Regions from separate parts of the Streptomyces sp. NPDC059534 genome, predicted to be linked through region 3. Evidence: riboswitches for the same ligand, from Rfam matches in the RefSeq annotation. Region 3 holds a riboswitch; each other region holds the start of a gene.
The links. Region 3 has a riboswitch for thiamine pyrophosphate ahead of ACFVZH_RS19365 (thiamine ABC transporter substrate binding subunit). Riboswitches for the same ligand answer to the same signal wherever they lie in the genome.
Positions count from the first base shown of each region.

Region 1: linked by a shared signal. The riboswitch ahead of thiO (glycine oxidase ThiO) and the one ahead of ACFVZH_RS19365 (thiamine ABC transporter substrate binding subunit) in region 3 are both predicted to bind thiamine pyrophosphate.
Region 2: linked by a shared signal. The riboswitch ahead of thiC (phosphomethylpyrimidine synthase ThiC) and the one ahead of ACFVZH_RS19365 (thiamine ABC transporter substrate binding subunit) in region 3 are both predicted to bind thiamine pyrophosphate.

Region 1 covers NZ_JBHWAQ010000002.1:320,363-324,693, forward strand. The annotation lists gene pknB (Stk1 family PASTA domain-containing Ser/Thr kinase) at 1-372, opposite strand, end outside; gene ACFVZH_RS03765 (thiazole synthase) at 498-1,292, opposite strand; gene thiS (sulfur carrier protein ThiS) at 1,298-1,498, opposite strand; gene thiO (glycine oxidase ThiO) at 1,495-2,694, opposite strand; TPP riboswitch at 2,692-2,804, opposite strand; gene ACFVZH_RS03780 (NAD(P)/FAD-dependent oxidoreductase) at 2,887-4,101, shown strand; gene ACFVZH_RS03785 (Rv2175c family DNA-binding protein) at 4,145-4,331, shown strand, end outside.
Region 2 covers NZ_JBHWAQ010000020.1:103,209-107,539, forward strand. The annotation lists gene ACFVZH_RS23675 (IclR family transcriptional regulator) at 190-960, shown strand; gene ACFVZH_RS23680 (SsgA family sporulation/cell division regulator) at 1,099-1,539, shown strand; gene ACFVZH_RS23685 (YibE/F family protein) at 1,576-2,964, opposite strand; TPP riboswitch at 3,036-3,170, shown strand; gene thiC (phosphomethylpyrimidine synthase ThiC) at 3,164-4,331, shown strand, end outside.
Region 3 covers NZ_JBHWAQ010000015.1:101,310-105,640, reverse strand. The annotation lists gene ACFVZH_RS19375 (VanZ family protein) at 29-1,360, shown strand; gene rlmN (23S rRNA (adenine(2503)-C(2))-methyltransferase RlmN) at 1,656-2,762, shown strand; TPP riboswitch at 2,792-2,902, shown strand; gene ACFVZH_RS19365 (thiamine ABC transporter substrate binding subunit) at 2,975-4,069, shown strand; gene ACFVZH_RS19360 (ABC transporter permease) at 4,144-4,331, shown strand, end outside.

The DNA of each region.
Region 1 (4,331 bases), on a different contig from region 3:
CGGTTCCAGGATGTCCAGCGCCGCGCGGGGCGCCAGGGCGCCGCGCTCGCGCAGCACGTCACGGAGCGTGCAGCCGGCGACGTACTCCATCGCCAGGTAGACGTAGGCGCCCTCGGCGCCCTGGTCGAAGACGCCCACGACGTTCGGGTGCGCCAGCCGCGCCACGGACTTCGCCTCGCGGATGAAACGCTCCACGAACACGGCGTCCGCCGCCAGCGCCGGGTGCATCACCTTGAGCGCGAGCACCCGGTCGAGCCGGGTGTCCACGGCCCGGTAGACCGTGGCCATCCCGCCGACGGCGATGCGCGCCTCGACGCGGTAGCGGCCGTCGAGCAGCCGCCCGACGAGGGGGTCCTGAAGGGTCGTGTCCACGGCGTCGAGTCTACGAGCCGGGCGCGAGCGCCTTGCCCCGCTGCCCCTCACTGCAGCCCACCTGTGACGCATCCCGCCCCACCCCGCCCACCCGGCCAAGGGCGGGGGCCGTACGGGGGTGGGGGTCAGAAGGCGGGGCGTTCGGGGTCCAGGGTGGCGCGGCCGGTGGTGGGGGAGGAGGGGTCGGCGAAGTGGCGGCGGGGGATGCGGCCGGCCCGGTGTGCGAGGCGGCCGGCCTCGACCGCGTGCCGCATGGCGGAGGCCATGAGGACCGGTTCCTGGGCGCGGGTCACCGCGGAGGCCAGCATGACCGCCGCGCAGCCCAGCTCCATGGCCAGCGCCGCGTCCGACGCGGTGCCGGCGCCCGCGTCGAGGATGACGGGGACGCCCGCGCGCTCGGCGATGAGCTGGAAGTTGTGCGGGTTGCGGATGCCGAGGCCGGAGCCGATGGGGGAGCCGAGCGGCATGATGGCCGCGCACCCCACGTCCTCCAGTTTGCGGGCGAGGACGGGGTCGTCGTTGGTGTAGGGGAGGACGGTGAAGCCGTCGTCGACGAGGGTCTCGGCCGCGTCGAGGAGTTCCTCCCCGTCCGGCAGGAGGGTCCGCTCGTCGGCGACGACCTCCAGTTTGATCCAGTCGGTGCCGAGCGCCTCCCGCGCGAGCCGGGCGGTCAGGACGGCCTCTCCGGCGGTGAAGCAGCCCGCCGTGTTGGGCAGGACCCGGATGCCGAGTCGTTCGAGGACGGAGAGGACCGAGCCCTGGACGGTCGGGTCGAGGCGCCGCATGGCGACGGTGGTGAGCTCCGTACCGCTGGCGATCAGGGAGCGTTCGAGCACGTCGAGGCTGGGGGCCCCGCCGGTGCCCATGATCAGGCGGGAGGAGAACTCGGTGCCGCCGAGCCGGAACACGTCGTCGGACATCGCGCTCAGCCTCCCTGCACCGCGGTGAGGACTTCCACCCGGTCGCCGTCGCCGAGCAGGGTCGCCGCCCACTCGCCGCGGGGGACGACCGTCTCGTTGAGGGCGGCGGCGATTCCGGAGCGGGCCGCGGTGAGGGTGGCGACGAGGGCGTCCAGGGAGACGGGGCCGGAGAGCTCGCGGGCCTCTCCGTTCACGGACACGTTCATGCGGGCTGCTCCAGACGTGCGGAGGAGAAACGGCGGGGGGTGAAGGGGCGTGCCTCGTCGGGGAGGGCGCCGGTGGTGAGGACCTCGGCCATGACGTCGCCGGTGACGGGGGTGAGCAGGACCCCGTTGCGGTAGTGGCCGGTGGCGAGGTGGAGGCCGGGCAGGGCGGTGGGCCCGAGCAGCGGGGCGTTGTCCGGCGACGCGGGGCGGAGGCCGGCCCGGGTCTCGGTGAGCGGCAGCTCGGTGAGGCCGGGGACGAGTTCGTGGGCGTCGCGCAGCAGCTCGTACACCCCGCCCGCCGTCACCGTGGTGTCCCAGCCGAGTTCCTCGCTGGTGGCGCCGACGACGAGCTCGCCGTTCTCGCGGGGCACCAGGTAGACGTGGCTGCCGCGGACGACGGCCCGGACGGTCCGGGAGAGGAAGGGGGCGTACGCGGGCGGCACGCGGAGCCGCAGTACCTGCCCTTTCACCGGGCGCACGGGCGGCAGGACGTCGGCGGGGACGCCCGCGAGCCGGCCGCTGAGGCTGCCGGCGGCGAGGACGACCTGGTCGGCCGTCACCTCGTCGCCCCCGGTGAGTACGGCGCCGCGCGCCCGGTCCCGTACGACCGTCAGCCGTTCGGCGAGGGCGCGGTGGAAGACCACGCCGGCCCGTTCGCAGGCGAGGAGGAGCGCGGCGGCGAGCCGGCGCGGGTCGACCTGGTGGTCGCCGTCCACCCGGAGTCCGCCGCGTACCCCGGGGGCGAGCATCGGTTCGAGGCGGCGGCATTCGCGCCCGCTGAGCCACTCGGAGGTGAGTCCGCAGCGGGTCTGGAGGGCGTGGAGTTCGCGGAGGTGGGCGCGGTCGTCGGCGTCGAGGGCGACGGCGAGGGTGCCGCAGGCGCGGTGGCCGACGTCGTGGCCGGGGCCGGTGGCCTCGGCGAGTTCGGCGACGAACGCGGGGTAGCGCTCGGCGGAGGCGAGGTTGAGACCGAGCAGGGTCTCCTCGCCGTAGTGGAGTTCGGTGACGGCGGCGAGCATGCCGGCCGCGACCCGTGCGGCCCCGCCGCCCGGGTCCGGGTCGACGACGGCGGTGCGCAGTCCGCGCTGCGCGGCCCGCCAGGCCGTGACCAGGCCGATGATGCCGCCCCCGACCACGAGGACGTCGGACCCGGAATTGGATGCTCCGTCGCCTCTGAGGACATCGGAAGAACGCATGGGCGTCCAGCCCCTCCCTTCGCCGGCATGACCCGGATCAGGTTCGTACGGTCGGAGGCCGCTCCAGCCTCCCTCTCAGCCCGGTCGTCCGGGCTCCCGCGAGTGCTTTACGCCCGTCAGACTAGCTTCCGCCGTGGAGGGGTCACAGACCCCTCCCTTCCTGATGGTCCGTCAGATACGTAAGGTGGTCGGGTGAGCGAGCAGAAGCAGGCCCAGCAGCGCGTCGTGATCGTGGGTGCGGGGATGGCGGGCGTCCAGACCGCGGTCGCCCTGCGGGAACAGGGCTTCACGGGCCCCGTGACCCTCATCGGGGCCGAACCCCACCAGCCCTACGACCGGCCTCCGCTGTCCAAGGCGATCCTCCTCGGCAAGGCCGAGGACTCGGCCTTCGACGTCGACTTCGAGGAGCTCGGCATCGAACTCCGCCTCGGCCTCGACGTCACCGGCCTGCGCGCCGCCGACCACGAGATCGACACCGAGGCGGGACCGGTCGGGTACGACACCCTGGTGGTCGCCACCGGCGCCCACCCGGTGACCCTGCCCGGCGCCGAGGGCGTCGCGGGCGTCCATCTGCTGCGGACCCTCGACGACGCCGTGCGCCTCGGGCCCGTCCTGGAGCGGCGGCACACCGTCGTGGTCGTCGGTGCCGGCTGGATCGGCGCCGAGTTCGCCACCGCCGCGCGCGAGGCCGGCTGCGCCGTCACCGTCGTCGAGGCGGCCGCCCTCCCCCTCACCGGCGCCCTCCCCGACGAGGTCGCCGCCCCGATGGCCGAGTGGTACGCGGCCAACGGCGCCGAACTCCTCACCCACGCGCGCGTGGACACCGTCGAGCCCGGCCGGGTCGTCCTCGCCGACGGCCGCTCCCTGCCCGCCGACGCCGTCGTCGTCGGCATCGGCGCCCGACCGGCCACCGGCTGGCTCGCCGGCTCCGGCGTCGCCCTGGACCCGAGCGGCGCCGTCACCGCCGACGACCGGCTGCGCACCTCCCTGCCCGACGTGTACGCCGTCGGCGACTGCGCCTCCTTCCCCTCGGCCCGCTACGGCGAGCGGCTCCTCGTCCACCACTGGGACAACGCCCTCCAGGGCCCGCGCACGGTCGCCGCGACGATCGCCGGGGCCGACCCCGGGCCGTACGACCCGGTGCCGTACTTCTGGTCCGAGCAGTTCGGCCGTTTCGTCCAGTACGCGGGGCACCACGCGGGCGCCGACGAGCTGCTGTGGCGCGGCGACCCGGCGGACGAGGCGTGGTCCGTGCTCTGGCTGCGCGACGGCGCCCCGGTGGCCCTCCTCGCCGTCGGCCGACCCCGTGACCTGGCCCAGGGCCGCAAGCTCATCGAGGCGGCCACCCCCGTCGACCCCGCCCGCGCGGCGGACCCGTCCGTCCCCCTGAAGGCGGCAGTCCGGTAGGGCCCGACTACCGGGTGTCAGTCCGGGATGGCAGGCTTGTCCTGTGACCGAGATTGACGTAAAGATCGATGCGCTCGTCCCCGCCTGGCTCTACGTGCCCGACATCGCGGAGATGCTCGATATCGAGGTGACGCGCGTGCGGCAGCTGATCAAGGAAGGTCAGCTCATCGCCGTGCGCCGCGGCCAGAACAACGCCCTGCAGATTCCCGCCGCCTTCATCCAGGACGACA
Region 2 (4,331 bases), on a different contig from region 3:
GGGGAACCCCCTGGTCGAATCAGGGCATGGGCCCAGGGGCTGCCACTAGAGTGGAATCTCTCCGCCGTCTTGGGGACTACGGGTGTAGACCCCCGCGCTGACCAGCGGTTTCCTCAGGCCCGGCGGGCGCGCGGGGGCGGCCCCCGCGGGCGGGTGCAGTGCATCCGTCGTCACGCCTGGGGGTGACCTTTGGCCACGGCTACGCAGACTGCTGCGCCTACCCTGATCGGTTCGGTGCAGCGGGCACTGAGACTCCTGGAGGCCGTTGCCTCCCACGTGGACGGCGCTCCCGCCAAACAGCTCGCCCGCGAGACGGGCCTCCCGCTGCCCACCACGTACCACCTGCTCCGCACCCTGACGCACGAGGGCTATCTACGCCGCGAGAAGGGTGTGTTCGTCCTGGGCGACGCCGCCGTCCGACTGGCCGGCGGCGGAGACGTGCAGAATCGTCGCATCAAGATCGAAGACTCCCTTGCCCGTTGGCGGGACGAGATCGGTGTGCCGGTCTACTTCGCCGTCTACCGCGAGGGCGAGATCGAACTCGTCGCCGTCGCTGACACCCCTTCCGCCCCCGCAGTGGAGGAATGGGCCGACTTCCGCGAGACCGCGCACGCCCATGCGATCGGGCAGTGTCTGCTGAGTCAACTCGATCTGAAATCTCGTCAAGACCACCTTGATCGCCATCCAGTGGAAGCCATCACTCCGTACACGGTGCGTAACCGGAGTCTTCTTTTGGAGCGTTTGGGCGGTTTAGGGCGAATGGAGCCCCTGGTAGAGCGTCAGGAATATGCGCTCGGCACGGTCTGTGCCGCGATCCCCATTACGGCGGGCTCCGTCGCGGGTGCGATGGCCATTTCCCTCCCCCTTCACCAGGAAGAACGGTTGCTCCCAGCAGTCGAGCGGCTACGTACGGAGATCGGAAGGCTCTTCAGTTCACTCGCGTTCTCTATCAGTATCTGAAAAATCACTCCTTGTGATCTGCTAGCGCGTACAGCACGATTGCGTCAAGAGGGCCATGGGGGATCATTCCTGGCCGTTTCGGTCACAGCTTTCAGCAGCTGTGTTTACACAACTGCTTCATCTACTGCGGGGTACATGATGCGAGAGTCGGTTCAGGCCGAGGTCCTGATGAGCTTCCTCGTCTCCGAGGAGCTCTCCTTCAAGATCCCGGTAGAGCTGCGATACGAGGCTCGGGATCCTTACGCGGTGTGCATGACGTTCCACCTCCCCGGAGACGCGCCTGTGACCTGGGCGTTCGGCAGGGAGTTGCTGCTCGACGGGATCAACCGCCCCAGCGGGGACGGCGATGTGCACATCGCGCCGACCGAGCCCGAGGGGCTGTCGGATGTCTCCATCCGGCTCCAGGTCGGCGGCGACCGCGCCCTGTTCCGGGCGAGCGCGCCGCCGCTGGTCGCCTTCCTCGATCGCACGGACAAGCTCGTTCCGCTTGGTCAGGAACGGACACTCGGCGACTTCGAGGACAACCTCGAAGCCGCGCTCGGACGGATTCTGGCCGAGGAGAACGCCGGACCCGCCTGAGCCGTCACGAGGAGTACGCCGGACCCGCCTGAGCCGTCACTTGGCGCGACGGCGCCTTCCGCCCCGTACCGCCGCGGCCTTGCGGCCACCGGTGCCCGGCCGGCCGTCGGGATCCGCCCGGTCGGCGGAGACCACCAGTGCCGCCAGCGCCGTGGTGAGCGGGACGGACGCGACCAGACCGATCGACCCGACCAGCGTCCGGACGATCTCCACGGCGACCAGCTCGCTGTTGGCCACCGTCCCCATGCTGCTCTGCGCGATCGAGAAGAGCAGCATCAGCGGGAGGGCGGCACCCGCGTAGGCGAGCACCAGGGTGTTCACGACCGAGGCGATGTGGTCGCGGCCGATCCGGATGCCGGCGCGGTAGAGCGCGCGCGGCCCCATGCCCGGATCGGCCTGGTGCAGCTCCCAGACCGCCGAGGTCTGGGTCACCGTCACGTCGTCGAGCACACCGAGCGAACCGATGATGATCCCGGCGAGGAGCAGCCCGGACATGTCGATCTCCGGGTACAGGCCGTGGATCAGACCCGTGTTGTCGTCGGTGTTGCCGCTCAGTGAGGCCCAGCCGATGAAGAGCGACCCGAGCAGACCGATCAGCAGCAGGGAGATCAGCGTGCCGAGCACCGCGACCGAGGTGCGGGCCGACAGACCGTGGCACATGTAGAGCGCGATCAGCATGATCGCGCTCGATCCGACCACCGCAACGACCAGCGGATTCGAGCCCTGCAGGATCGCCGGCAGGATGAAGAACGTCAGCACCAGGAAGCTCAGGGCGAGGGCGATCAGCGCCATCAGCCCCCGCATCCGGCCGACCAGCACGACCGCGAGGGCGAAGATGCCGGCGAGCACCGCCATCGGCAGCTTGCGGTTCACGTCCGTCACCGAGTACTGCAGGTCGCGCGGGGCGTCGGGGGCGTACGCCACCACCACGCCCTGGCCCTCGTGCAGTTGGCGCGGTGCGTCCGGCTGCACGATCTCGACGAACGTCCGGCCCTTCTCCGGGCCGCTGGTGACCTCGATCGTCGCCTTCTCGCACTCCCCCTGCTGGGCGTTGACCGCCTCGCGCCCCTCCGGGGTGGAGGTGTCCCCGGTCGGCGGGACCTGCGCGGCGTTCACGGACTTGCAGTCGACCTGCTCGACGTCGACGACCTTGCCCTGCTCGGTCTGCCGGTCGAAGCCGACACCGGTGCGCTCGTGCGACGGAGTGCCGCCGGGCCACAGGACGAGCAGGCCGACCACGACGGCGGTGGCGAACGGGATCAGGACGGCGGCGATGACCTTGCGCAGATGCCGGGAGACGGGCGCGGCCGGGCCATGGCTGTGGCTGTGCCCGTGCCCGTGGGAGGGGCCGGGATCGTGCCCCGGACCGTGGCCGGGACCGTGGGCGTGGCCGTGGGACTCGGGGGTCTGCTGGGGGGAAGTCACCGACCGATCATCGCAAGAACGACGGGGGCCCACTGTTCAGCACGCCAGGGATGACGCTAGCGTGGTGGCACCTTTGCACACGCGGGAGCTCGGAGCACCGGGCTGAGAGGGCGCTGATCACCGTACGCACGTACGGGAGGAGGCTGCGCCGACCGCCGAACCTGTTACCGGGTAATGCCGGCGTAGGGAGATCGGTCTCATGACCATTCAGGATGCACGCACGCCTGCCTCCGACCAGGGCGACGCCTCTGTCGGCTCCGCCGACGGCGCGCGCACGCCGGGCTGGCACAAGGGGTACGTCCAGGGTTCGCGCCCCGACCTCCGGGTGCCGGTCCGTCAGGTGCACCTCACCAACGGCAAGGACGTGACGCTGTACGACACGTCCGGCCCGTACACCGACCCCACCATCGACACCGACGTCCGGCGGGGCCTTCCGCCGCTGCGCGAGAACTGGATCATCGCGCGCGGTGACACCGAGGAGTACGCGGGCCGCCCGGGCCGCCCCGAGGACGACGGGATCAAGCACACCTCGCCGCGCGGTGGTGGGCTCAAGAACCTCGACGCCGTCTTCCCCGGCCGCCCGCGCCTGCCGCGCCGGGGCCGCGACGGCCAGGCGGTGACGCAGCTGGCGTACGCCCGCCGGGGCGAGATCACCCCGGAGATGGAGTACGTCGCGATCCGCGAGAACGTCTCCCCCGAGGTCGTCCGCGAGGAGATCGCGGCGGGCCGGGCCGTCCTTCCGGCGAACGTGAACCACCCGGAGATCGAGCCGATGATCATCGGCAAGCGGTTCCTGGTGAAGGTCAACGCCAACATCGGCAACTCCGCCGTCTCCTCCTCCATCGAGGAGGAGGTGGAGAAGATGACCTGGGCGACCAAGTGGGGCGCCGACACGGTCATGGACCTGTCCACCGGCCGCAACATCCACACCACCCGCGAGTGGGTGCTGCGCAACTCCCCCGTGCCGATCGGCACCGTGCCGCTCTACCAGGCCCTGGAGAAGGTCGACGGCCGGGCCGAGGACCTGACCTGGGAGATCTACAAGGACACGGTCATCGAGCAGGCCGAGCAGGGCGTCGACTACATGACGGTCCACGCCGGCGTCCTGCTGCCGTACGTGCCGCTCACCGCGCGCCGCAAGACCGGCATCGTCTCGCGCGGCGGCTCGATCATGGCCGCCTGGTGTCTCGCGCACCACAAGGAGAACTTCCTCTACACGAACTTCGAGGAGCTCTGCGAGATCCTGGCGGCGTACGACGTCACCTACTCGCTCGGCGACGGTCTGCGCCCCGGTTCGATCGCGGACGCCAACGACGAGGCGCAGTTCGCGGAGCTGCGCACGCTCGGCGAGCTCAACACGATCGCCA
Region 3 (4,331 bases):
TTCCTGTGGCTACGTAGAGAGTGATCAGTTGCTGTACGCCGTCTTCAACGGGCATGGAATGTTCGTGTTCTTGGTCACTCTGACTTCTGCCGTGATCGGAGTTCTGGGATACCGAACTGCTCCTGCAAGTTCAGAGAAACCCGTCCTGCGTGGGCTATTCGCCGCCGCGGTGACTGCCGTAGTGAGCCTGACTCTCTGGACGACTGGATCTCCCGACCAGCAGGCTCGTACCTGTGTTGTCAACCGCGACCTGGTCGAACCGTTCACGACGGATCAGGGACTACTGAATGCATGCCTTTTCATGCCCATTGGCCTCCTTGGCGTCTTGGCCACAAGGCACGTGCTGGGCACGCTGATCGGCGGAGTGCTTCTCACCGTATCCATTGAAACCCTGCAAGCGGTCCTCACCTTCCTCGGCCGTGGGTGCGACACCAGTGATCTCCTCATGAACACCCTCGGGGTCGTCGCTGGTGCGCTCTGCGGATGGGCAGTTTCCTCCTTTGACAGGCCGCCGGCAGTAGTGCTCAGACGCCCGCTGGTTGCCGGCAACAGGATCGCTGCCCTCGGCACGTCCCTGGCGCTCGCTGGGACATGGTTCCTTTTCATCACCCCGGAAGTCGTCTCTTACACGGTCGGCATCGGTCGCGCCAGCTCGGAGCAAGAGACTGCCGTCGAGGTCGAAATCCGAAAATTCTTTGGCGATCACTACGAAATCAGTCAAGTGCAGTTCGCAAGGGGCCCCGAGGATATGGGGACCGTCATGGCTCAGCTGGTCGGGGGTGGATCTGTAGAGCTCAGCTGGCCTGATAGGCGCAAGTTCACTGCATACCTTGACATGTCGAACACCGGTGATCCCAGCGGCTATTTCGTACCCGGCAGGAGCGGGTCTCCTTCGAGTATCCAGGAGGCCGCAAAGACTGCCCGATCCTACGCTGAGACAAGTGCGCCTTGGGGCCTTGAGGGCTCGGTGCCGAGCAGCGTAGCTGTGGGCGAAAAAGCTGAACTCGGTTGGATGACAAGCTGGCGCCGCCGCAATGCCGACGGAGTTCTCATGCCCATGCGCCTGGATGTACAGGTGGATCGTTCCGGGAGGGTCACCCAGCTGATCGCGCTTAACATCGCCGACCCAGCGCTCCCGGTTCCTCGCATCACCAAGGATCAAGCCGTCTCCGCCCTTGTGACACAGTCCGGAGCGACTGGTAAGGGCATCCCGCAAAAGCCCAACGCGTCGGCAGAGCTGCTGGCAGAAGAGCGCGATGGGAAATGGATCCCGACGTGGCTGGTGGAAGTTCAGGGAACGCAGCTGATCTCGGGTTCAGTGGATGCCGTGTCCGGGCGGGTGATCGAAGCAGTCGAATAGAGGGGACCGTAATTCGGAAGGCTTTGGGTGCGGGGTTGGCCGGCGGATCGGGTGGCTGCGGAGAGCGTCCGACGCGATCGGGCGGTGAGCTTGATCGCGCGCGTGGGTGTCGTGGTGGGGCCGTTGGTGACGCGGTCGTCGCTCGGGTGTGTGCGCCCTCTCACGTTCCGTGGAAGGGGGCCCGTTCCGGGGCCGTCCGGGAGCGTCCGAGGCCGGCCCCGGGCGGCCCGGGGCGACCGGGGGCGGGTGCCGGAAGCCCTGGGAACTGGGAAGTGTCTGCGACACTGGTAGCACCATGCCCAAGCCCGGAGAACTCACTTTCGTCGCCCCCCGCGGAGCCAAGAAGCCGCCGCGGCACCTGGCCGACCTCACGCCTGCCGAGCGGAAGGAGGCAGTCGCCGCGATCGGCGAGAAGCCGTTCCGTGCGAAGCAGCTGTCCACGCACTACTTCGCGCGGTACGCGCACGATCCCGCGGAGTGGACGGACATTCCGGCCGCTTCGAGGGAGAAGCTGGCGGGGGAGCTGCTGCCCGATCTGATGTCGGTGGTGCGGCACATCTCGTGCGACGACGACACGACCCGCAAGACCCTGTGGCGGCTGCACGACGGCACGCTCGTGGAGTCGGTGCTCATGCGCTACCCGGACCGGGTGACCATGTGCATCTCCTCGCAGGCCGGCTGCGGGATGAACTGCCCGTTCTGCGCGACCGGGCAGGCGGGGCTCGACCGGAACCTGTCGACCGCCGAGATCGTGCACCAGATCGTGGACGGGATGCGGGCCCTGCGGGACGGGGAGGTGCCCGGGGGACCGGCGCGGCTCTCCAACATCGTGTTCATGGGCATGGGCGAGCCGCTCGCCAACTACAAGCGCGTGGTCGGTTCGATCCGACGGCTGACGGACCCGGAGCCGGACGGCCTCGGTCTGTCGCAGCGCGGCATCACCGTCTCGACCGTCGGTCTCGTGCCCGCGATGCTGCGCTTCGCCGACGAGGGCTTCAAGTGCCGGCTCGCGGTCTCGCTGCACGCGCCGGACGACGAGCTGCGCGACACCCTGGTGCCGGTCAACACGCGCTGGAAGGTGCGGGAGGTCCTCGACGCGGCCTGGGAGTACGCGGAGAAGTCCGGGCGCCGGATCTCCATCGAGTACGCCCTGATCCGGGACATCAACGACCAGGCGTGGCGGGGTGACCTGCTCGGCCGGCTGCTCAAGGGCAAGCGGGTGCACGTCAACCTGATCCCGCTGAACCCGACGCCGGGTTCGAAGTGGACGGCGTCGCGTCCGGAGGACGAGAAGGCGTTCGTGGAGGCCATCGCGCGCCACGGGGTGCCGGTGACCGTGCGGGACACCCGCGGTCAGGAGATCGACGGTGCCTGTGGACAGCTCGCGGCCGCCGAACGCTGACCTTGTAGTCTGAGGTCGAACACATCTCCATATTCCGACAGGGGAGCGCCACAGCGCTGAGAGTGCGGTCACCGTAGGACCGCAGACCCTCTGAACCTCGCCCAGGTCATTCTGGGTAGGAAGTTCGGTCGTAACTCAAGCTGTTGCGCCCTGCCCACCTTCGGGTGGGCGGGGCCGCGTCTCTTCCTGGTCACACCCAGGAGGAAAATCCAGTGAGCATCAAGAAGGCCGCCGCCGCAGCGCTCCTCGCGGCGCTCGGCGTCACCAGCCTGGCCGCGTGCGGCACCGACGACGTCCGGGACGCGGCCGGCAAGACCGGCGGGCCCGCGCCCAAGACCGTGACCCTGGTGAGCCACGACTCGTTCAACGCCTCCAAGGAGGTGCTGGCGGCGTTCACCCAGCAGACCGGGTTCACCGTCAAGGTGCTGAAGAGCGGCGACGCCGGCGAGGCCGTCAACAAGGAGATCCTGACCAAGGGCTCCCCGCAGGGTGACGTCTTCTTCGGCGTCGACAACACCCTGCTGTCCCGTGCCCTCGACAACGGGATCTTCGTCCCCTACGAGGCGAAGGGCCTGGACCGGGTCCCGGCCGCGTACCAGCTCGACAAGGAGCACCGGGTCACGCCGATCGACTCCGGTGACATCTGCGTCAACTACGACAAGAAGTACTTCGCCGACAGGAAGCTGGCGCCGCCGGTCACCTTCGACGACCTGGCGAAGCCGGCGTACAAGGACCTGCTGGTCGTGGAGAACCCCGAGCGGTCCTCCCCGGGCCTCGGCTTCCTCCTCGGCACCGCCGCGAAGTACGGCGACGACGGCTGGCAGGACTACTGGAAGAAGCTCAGGGCCAACGGCGTGAAGACCGTCGACAGCTGGGAGCTCGCCTACAACCAGGAGTTCTCCGGCTCGGCCGGCGGCAAGCAGGCCAAGGGCGACCGGCCGCTGGTCGTGTCGTACGCCTCCAGCCCGCCGGTCGAGGTGCTGTACGGCGAGCCGCAGCCGAAGGTGGCGCCCACCGGGGTCTCCACCGGCACCTGCTTCCGGCAGACCGAGTTCGCGGGCCTGCTGAACGGGGCGAAGAACCCCGAGGGCGGCAAGGCGCTCATCGACTTCCTGATCTCCCGGAAGTTCCAGGAGGACATGCCGCTGCAGATGTTCGTGAACCCGGTGGCGAAGGACGCGGCGCTGCCCGAGCTGTTCACGAAGCACGGCGTGGTGGTCGAGAAGCCGGAGACCATGGTGCCCGAGAAGATCGCCGAGAAGCGCGACGCGTGGATCCAGCAGTGGTCGTCGCTCGTCCTGAAGTAAGGCGCGGCATCGAAGCGGATCGTGCCGTCACGGCACGGCGCGGCCTCAAGGGGAGCGCGGCGCGGCTGGGACTGATGGCCCTGCCCGTCGCGTTCTTCGGGATCTTCTTCGCGTGGCCCGTCGCCTCGATCGTGGAGCGCGGGCTGCGGCCGGACGGCACCTGGAGCTTCGGCCCGATCGGCTCGACGCTGAGCCGGCCGGACATCCTCGACGTGCTCGGCTTCACCACGTGGCAGGCGCTCGCCTCGACCGCGCTGACGCT